2 regions of the Enterobacter cloacae complex sp. genome follow, and region 1 is predicted to be linked to the other one. Evidence: predicted binding sites of a transcription regulator. Region 1 holds the regulator's gene; the other holds the start of a gene.
The links. Region 1 encodes Fur, which represses iron uptake genes when iron is present. Its sites were predicted from a motif close to ATAATAATGAGAACNACTATCAA; they were not measured.

Region 1 (4,212 bases):
TGACTACCCCTGACCTTTTGGTCTTTTCTGTTTTTCGCCGTTTAAGGCGTTTTAATTCGTCAAAGAGGAATAATCTATGCGTACGTTCAGTGGCAAACGTAGTGCGCTGGCGCTGGCTATCGCCGGTGTGACAGCAATGTCGGGCCTGGTGATTGCGCCAGAGGCAAAAGCAGCAGGCTTCATTGAAGATTCCACCCTCACGGGCGGTATTTATTACTGGCAGCGTGAGCGTGACCGTAAAGACGTCACTGAAAATAAATACAAAACCAACCTTTCTCACTCGACCTGGAACGCCAACCTGGATTTCCAGTCGGGATATGCCGCCGATATGTTCGGGATTGATATTGCTGCTTTCACCGCAATTGAAATGGCCGAAAATGGCGACAGCGGCCACCCGAACGAAATTGCGTTCTCCTCCAGCAATAAAGCCTACGACGAAGACTGGTCCGGCGATAAAAGCGGTATCAGCCTCTATAAAGCGGCGGCAAAATTCAAATATGGTCCGGTCTGGGCGCGCGGGGGGTATATCCAGCCAACAGGACAAACGCTGTTAGCGCCGCACTGGAGCTTTATGCCAGGTACCTATCAGGGGGCGGAAGCCGGCGCTAATTTTGACTACGGCGATGCGGGGGCGTTGAGCTTCTCCTATATGTGGACCAACGAGTACAAAGCGCCGTGGCACATTGAGATGGACAAGTTCTACCAGAACGATAAAAAAACCAAAGTCGAGTATCTCCACTCTCTTGGCGCGAAGTATGACTTTAAAAACGATCTGGTGCTGGAAGCGGCGTTCGGTCAGGCTGAAGGCTATATCGATCAGTACTTTGCTAAGGCCAGCTATAAATTTGATATCGCAGGTAGCCCGCTGAGTACCAGCTATCAGTTCTACGGCACGCGCGATAAGGTCAGCGATGGCAGCGTAAATGATATCTATGACGGTACCGCATGGTTGCAGGCGCTGACCTTCGGCTACAAGGTCGGCCAGGTTGATTTACGCCTGGAAGGGACGTGGGTTAAGGCCGAAGGGCAGCAGGGTTACTTCCTGCAACGTATGACGCCTACCTACGCCTCCTCTAACGGTCGTCTGGATATCTGGTGGGATAACCGCTCTGACTTTAACGCCGACGGCGAAAAGGCGGTCTTCTTCGGCGCAATGTATGACCTGAAAAACTGGAACCTGCCCGGATGGGCAGTGGGAGCATCCTACGCGTACGCCTGGGATGCGAAGCCCGGGGATATGGCAACGCCAGACGCGTACTACGATCCAAACTACCGTCTGAAAGAGTCTTCATACAGCCTGGATGCGATTTACACCCTTCAGGAGGGCCGTGCGAAAGGCACGATGTTCAAACTGCACTTCACCCAGTATGACAACCACTCCGATATCCCGAGCTACGCGGGCGGCTACGGCAACATCTTCCAGGATGAACGTGACGTGAAATTCATGGTCATTGCGCCATTTACCATCTTCTGATGAATGCTGCGGCGGGCGGTGTCCCGCCGTTATGGAGACTGAACATGATGAATAAAAGGGTAATCGTTGCGTTGCTGGCCTTCGGGCTGGTGGCATGCGTGCAGGATCAGGCGCCGAAAGAGGACTCCCGTCTGAAAGAGGCCTACAGCGCGTGCATCAATACCGCACAGGGTTCTCCTGAGAAGATTGAGGCCTGTCAAAGCGTGCTGAACGTGCTGAAAAAAGACAAAGCCCATGAGCAATTCGCCACGCAGGAAAACGTTCGCGTGATGGATTACCAGGCCTGCATTCAGGCGCGTAAAACCGGTAACGATCAGGAAGTGGCGAAGCGTTGCGATAAGATCTGGAACGAGATACGCAATAACAATAAATAAGTTGCTTTACGCCCGGTGGCGCAGTGTCACCGGGCTTTTTTCAGGCAAAAAAAAAGCCAACCTCACGGCTGGCTCAGAGTATGAACACTCACTTATTTTGCGTCGTGCGCATGTTCATTTTCGCGGCAATCCCCTTCAGCGCAGTGACCATACAGGTACAGGCTGTGGTTAGTCAGGCGGATGCCATGACGGGCGGCGATTTCACGCTGGCGTGATTCAATGGAATCATCGCTAAATTCAATGACCTTGCCACAGTCGAGGCAGATCAGGTGATCGTGGTGGTGCTGCTGAGTCAGTTCGAACACGGACTTGCCGCCTTCGAAATTATGACGAGTAACAATGCCCGCGTCGTCAAACTGGTTCAGCACACGATAGACGGTTGCCAGCCCAATCTCTTCACCCATATCGATAAGACGCTTGTAAAGGTCTTCCGCACTGACATGGTGATTGTCTGGCCCCTGAAGCACTTCAAGGATTTTTAACCGAGGAAGCGTTACTTTCAGGCCAGCTTTCTTTAATGCGGTATTGTTGTCAGTCATGCGGAATCTGTCCTGTTGCTAAACGATTCACTTCAAAAGAAGAAGTGACAGAAAATGCACTTGGGATAATGCGTCTCATTATAGAACTGCCATGCCTAAATGAAAACTGCAAGTCTCAAGCAAAGTATGCTTATAAAAACGTGGTATCACCAATAAACTTGTTCGATGGCACCCACTTTTTACCAGGGGGATATTGTACAGGTCTGAGCGAAAAAGTTAAAAGTTTGTAGCAATTAATTTAATCGGTTTTACCTGGAAAACGGGCGCAACCGGAGCTGCGCCGCAGGGATATCAGGCGTTAAGGATATCGTCCAAGTTCAACTCTTCGCGAACCTGCTTAACCCATTTCTCTACGCGCTCAGCGGTCAGCTCTGGCTGGCGGTCTTCGTCAATGGCCAGGCCAACGAAGTGCTCGTCATCTGCCAGACCTTTAGAAGCCTCGAAGTGATAGCCCGCCGTTGGCCAGTGACCGACGATCGCCGCGCCGCGTGGCTCAATGATGTCGCGAATGGTGCCCAGCGCATCACAGAAATACTCCGCATAATCTTCCTGATCGCCGCAGCCGAACAGGGCAACCAGCTTGCCGTTGAAGTCAACTTCTTCCAGCGTCGGGAAGAAATCGTCCCAGTCACACTGGGCTTCACCGTAGTACCAGGTCGGGATGCCCAGCAGCAGGATGTCATAGCCCTCGAGATCTTCTTTGCTGCTCTTGGCGATGTCATGCACATCAGCAACGTCTTTACCGAGCTGTTTTTGAATGTTTTTTGCGATATTTTCAGTATTGCCGGTATCACTGCCAAAGAAAATGCCGATGATTGCCATGAGTAAAATAACCTCTTGAAACTTAATGGTATGGTGGCGCAAATTGTCCACGGATAAGGGCAATAATAGCAGAACAGACAACCCTGCGGAAACAGCTATCACGCAGGACTGCACTCTGTGCTACATGAAAAAGGTAATATTGAGGATTTTCTGACTCACGCCTTGCCGCGTAACGTCTCAAGCTGGGCGATCAGCATCTCTTCGATCAGTTCGCTGCGGCTTATGTTGCGCGCGTCAGCTAACGCGTTAAGCGCATCGACGGCATCGGCATTCAGCTTCAGTTCGACACGCTTAAGCCCACGATTTTTATCGCGTTTAAGCTGGTTGCGTTTATTGATACGCAGCTGTTCATCGCGCGAAAGCGGATTCGTTTTCGGTCGTCCCGGTCGACGCTCATTCGCGAACAGATCTAGTGTCGTACGGTCCGTTTGTTCTTTGGCCATGATTCTGAGACTTCGGGGGATACACGCCGCCCTGCTAATGCCCGGGCGATAAGCGCGCCATCATACATCACCCAAATCCACACGCCAACGACTGGAAGCCCGTCGTCTTCCGGTCGCTGGCTTTTTAATCAATTCGCGGTATCAGTGAGATAGCGGCGAATGGCGCGCAGGACGGCGTCAGGTTTTTCTGCATGTACCCAGTGCCCGGCACCGGCAATGACGTGAGCGCGTGCCTGCGGGAATTGCGCCAGCAGCGCGTCACGGTACGCATCAGTAACGTAAGGAGAGTTGCCGCCACGAATGAAGAGGGTAGGGTGCGGCCAGGCGGGGACGGTTTCCCAGCCCACAATATGCGAATACTGATCCCACAGGACCGGAACGTTAAAGCGCCATTGTCCGTCGACAAATGATTTCAGCAGAAACTGCACCACGCCTTCTTCATCGAGATGCTCGCGCATAACGGCAGCCGCCTGCTGGCGTGTGGAGACGCCTGACGCCGTCACGGCGTTGATGGCAGCGAAAATCTCATCGTGACGGCGAACGTCGTAATTGACGGGCGC
Region 2 (4,212 bases), 570 kb from region 1:
GTCGCCGGAAGAGTATTTTGCTAACCAGCCGCGTGAGGCGCTGTACGAATCGGATTTAAAGAGCAAGCAGGTGGCTCTGTCGATGGCCAGCGCGCTGGGCCTGGGGAATCAAACATTGTCTATCAATCTGCTGCCAATGACGCTGGTCAATGTACCCGGTGCCGTCGATTTTTTACTTATGGTAATAGAGGCGAACGGTTTTGTGCCGGAACAAATTGTGGTCGAGTTTACCGAGAGTGAGGCGATCTCGCGCTTTGAAGAGTTCACCAGCGCGGTCAGACAGCTTAAAAGCGCCGGTATTAGCGTGACCATCGATCACTTTGGTGCGGGGTTCGCCGGCCTGCAACTGCTGGCCCAGTTCCAGCCGGACAGAATTAAGATTAATCGTGATTTGATTGCCAACGTGCACAAGAGCGGCCCGCGTCAGGCTATCGTTCAGGCGATCATTAAATGCTGCGCGTCCCTGGAAATTATGTTCTGCGCAGTCGGCGTAGAGCTGGCTGAAGAGTGGATGTGGCTGGAATCTGCCGGCATTTCTCAGTTCCAGGGACATCTGTTCGCCAGCCCGCAACTGGGGGGCATTCCGGCAATTGCCTGGCCAGAGAAAAAATACGATTTTTAGAAATCCTGTACGTAACTCTTAAGAGTTACCTGTACGTTTGGCTAAATTTATACAACAATACATTAACGAGTGGGTGGTTCTTTGGGCCATTCACTTGCCTCCGAAGCCGGAGTTAGTTATACAAATATATTGTACAATCTGATAAGGTTGGTTTGGTTAGGTATGGAAGTGTTGTGCGTGAGGGAGTTAATGGCCTATTACAGTATCGGCGAAGTGGCCGAACGATGCGGTATCAACCCCGTTACGCTGCGTGCCTGGCAGCGCCGTTATGGATTGTTGAAGCCGCAGCGCAGCGAAGGGGGTCATCGTCAGTTTGACGATGAAGATATCCTGCGTATCGAAGAGATCAAACGCCTGATGAAAACGGGTGTTTCGGTCGGCAAAGTAAAAGCGCTTCTTGAAAATACAGAAGTGATGACTCAGGGGAACTGGGCATCGTTTCAGGAAGAGATGTTAACCGTTCTGCGCTACGCCAATCCGGCAAAGCTGCGCGCCAAAATCGGTGAGTTCCGTCGCGATCATGCGATGGATGTTCTGATTGATAACATCATCACCCCTGTACGACAGCGAATGAACCAGGACCAGAATACGGTGCGCCATATGGCGAGCCTGCTTGATGGCGTCCTGATTGAGTTTGCCGTTACAAGCCTGGTGGAATCGCGCAAAAAAGCCGGTAAAGACGCGCTGCTGATAGGGTGGGAGTGCGACGACCGTACGCATTTGTGGCTGGAAGCGGCCCGTCTGGCCTACAAGGGCTGGCATATTGACGTGCTGGCCGAGCCGATTGATTCTCCGCGTCCGGAACTCTTCCCGGGGCAAAAAATTTTCGTCTGGACCGGTAAAGATCCAACGCCTCGCCAGCAGCAACAGCTCGACCACTGGCGTGAACAGGGCTTTGCCGTCGCGTTCCATCACTGAAGTTAAGGGGTCCGTCAGGGCCTTTTTGTTTGCTCCAGTACACTTTCTTATCGAACGATAGCTATCTCAAAAATAGGTATTACCAATACAATTTTTCTTTTTGCCCTTCACCTTACCGCCTTTTCTCTGAAATGCATTATTTATCAATGCATTGAACAACTATCACCATCCCATCCGCATCCCGTCACAGGGTCTATGCTTAAAGAAAGTAGCCAAAAAGGGCGGTTTAGCCCAAAGCCCCTGCTGTCAGGGGGTTGAAGTGATAATCGTTATCACTAACATGGTGTTATGCCCTGGTGGCTTATCAGATGAGGTGGACCTATGGAATTGCATTCAGAAACCTTCAATCCGGCCGATTTTGCCTGGCGTGGCTTAACGCTTAGGCCTGCGGCGGCGGCGCACATTCATGAGCTGGTGGCTAAAAACCCCGACATCCTCGGCGTACGTTTAGGCGTTAAGCAGACGGGCTGCGCGGGGTTTGGCTACGTGCTGGACACCGTCACCGAACCTGCAAAGGATGACCTGGTCTTTGAAACTGACGGCGCTAAGCTCTACGTCGCGCTACAGGCTATGCCGTTTATCGATGGAACTGAAGTCGACTACGTTCGTGAAGGTTTAAACCAGTTATTCAAATTTCATAACCCGAAAGCCCAGAACGAATGTGGCTGCGGCGAAAGCTTTGGGGTATAGGCGGTACTATGTCTCGTAATACTGAAGCAACGAGTGATGTAAACACCTGGAGCGGCGGAAACCTCAACTACAAAGAGGGGTTCTTCACGCAGCTGCAAACCGATGAGCTGGCGAAAGGCATCAGTGAAGATGTCGTGCGCGCTATTTCAGCCAAACGTAACGAGCCTGAATGGATGCTGGCGTTTCGCCTGAGCGCGTTTCGTGCGTGGCAGGAGATGGAAGAGCCCCACTGGCTGAAAGCGCACTACGATAAGCTGAACTATCAGGATTACAGCTACTACTCCGCGCCGTCCTGCGGCAGCTGTGATGACACCTGTGCCTCGCAGCCCGGCGCGGTACAGCAAACCGGTGCAGAGAACAGCTTCCTGAGCAAAGAGGTGGAAGAGGCGTTCAATCAGCTCGGCGTGCCCGTGCGCGAGGGTAAAGAGGTGGCGGTAGACGCCATTTTTGACTCCGTCTCGGTGGCGACCACCTACCGTGAAAAGCTGGCGGAGCAGGGGATTATTTTCTGCTCCTTTGGTGAAGCCATTCACGATCACCCTGAGCTGGTGAAAAAATACATCGGCACCGTGGTGCCCAGTAACGATAACTTCTTTGCCGCACTGAATGCGGCGGTGGCGTCAGACGGCACCTTTATCTACGTGCCGAAAGGCGTACGCTGCCCGATGGAGCTCTCGACCTATTTCCGCATCAACGCAGAAAAAACCGGGCAGTTTGAACGCACCATTCTGGTGGCGGACGAGGGCAGCTACGTCAGCTATATCGAAGGCTGTTCCGCGCCGGTGCGCGACAGCTACCAGCTGCACGCGGCGGTGGTTGAGGTGATCATCCATAAAGACGCGGAAGTGAAATACTCTACGGTGCAGAACTGGTTCCCGGGCGACGGCAATACTGGCGGTATTCTGAACTTCGTCACCAAGCGCGCGCTGTGCGAAGGCGAAAACAGCAAAATGTCCTGGACGCAGTCAGAAACCGGCTCCGCCATTACCTGGAAATACCCGAGTTGCATCCTGCGCGGGGATAACTCCATCGGGGAATTTTACTCCGTGGCGCTGACCAGCGGTCATCAGCAGGCCGATACCGGCACCAAGATGATCCACATCGGTAAAAACACCAAATCGACCATCATCTCGAAAGGGATCTCCGCCGGACACAGCCAGAACAGCTATCGCGGGCTGGTGAAAATCATGCCGACGGCCACCAACGCGCGTAACTTCACCCAGTGCGATTCCATGCTGATTGGCGCCGACTGCGGGGCACATACCTTCCCGTACGTCGAGTGCCGCAATAACAGCGCCCAGCTGGAGCACGAGGCGACCACGTCACGCATCGGTGAAGATCAGCTTTTCTACTGCCTGCAACGCGGGATCAGTGAAGAAGATGCGATTTCAATGATTGTTAACGGCTTCTGTAAGGACGTGTTCTCCGAACTGCCGCTGGAATTTGCCGTTGAAGCCCAGAAACTCCTCGCCATTAGTCTTGAACACAGCGTCGGTTAAGGAAAGTACATGTTAAGCATTAAAGATTTACAGGTCAGCGTGGAAGAGAAAGCGATCCTGCGTGGCCTCAATTTTGACGTCAAGCCGGGTGAAGTTCACGCCATCATGGGGCCAAACGGCTCCGGGAAAAGTACGCTTTCAGCGACGCTGGCAGGACGCGAGGACTATGAAGTCATAAGCGGCTCCGTTGAGTTTAACGGCAAAGATCTGCTGGAGATGTCGCCGGAAGAGCGTGCCGGTGAAGGCATCTTTATGGCCTTCCAGTATCCGGTGGAAATTCCGGGCGTCAGCAACCAGTTCTTCCTGCAAACCGCGCTGAACGCGGTGCGCAAGTATCGCGGACTTGAGGCGCTGGATCGCTTTGACTTCCAGGATCTGATGGAAGAGAAAATTAAGCTGCTGAAAATGCCGGAAGATCTGCTCACTCGCTCGGTAAACGTGGGTTTCTCCGGCGGTGAGAAAAAACGTAACGATATTCTGCAA

Region 2: the regulator Fur is predicted to act here: its motif matches at 1,800-1,822, upstream of sufA (Fe-S cluster assembly scaffold SufA).

What each region holds. Positions count from the first base shown of each region.
Region 1 is NZ_LT991957.1:3,448,791-3,453,002, forward strand. Features, by position in the region: gene chiP (chitoporin ChiP) at 77-1,474, shown strand; gene chiQ (ChiQ/YbfN family lipoprotein) at 1,522-1,848, shown strand; gene fur (ferric iron uptake transcriptional regulator) at 1,941-2,387, opposite strand; gene fldA (flavodoxin FldA) at 2,679-3,209, opposite strand; gene ybfE (LexA regulated protein) at 3,365-3,652, opposite strand; gene ybfF (esterase) at 3,781-4,212, opposite strand, start outside.
Region 2 is NZ_LT991957.1:4,019,004-4,023,215, forward strand. Features, by position in the region: gene DBR02_RS19800 (diguanylate phosphodiesterase) at 1-622, shown strand, start outside; gene DBR02_RS19805 (MerR family transcriptional regulator) at 812-1,540, shown strand; gene sufA (Fe-S cluster assembly scaffold SufA) at 1,862-2,230, shown strand; gene sufB (Fe-S cluster assembly protein SufB) at 2,239-3,729, shown strand; gene sufC (Fe-S cluster assembly ATPase SufC) at 3,739-4,212, shown strand, end outside.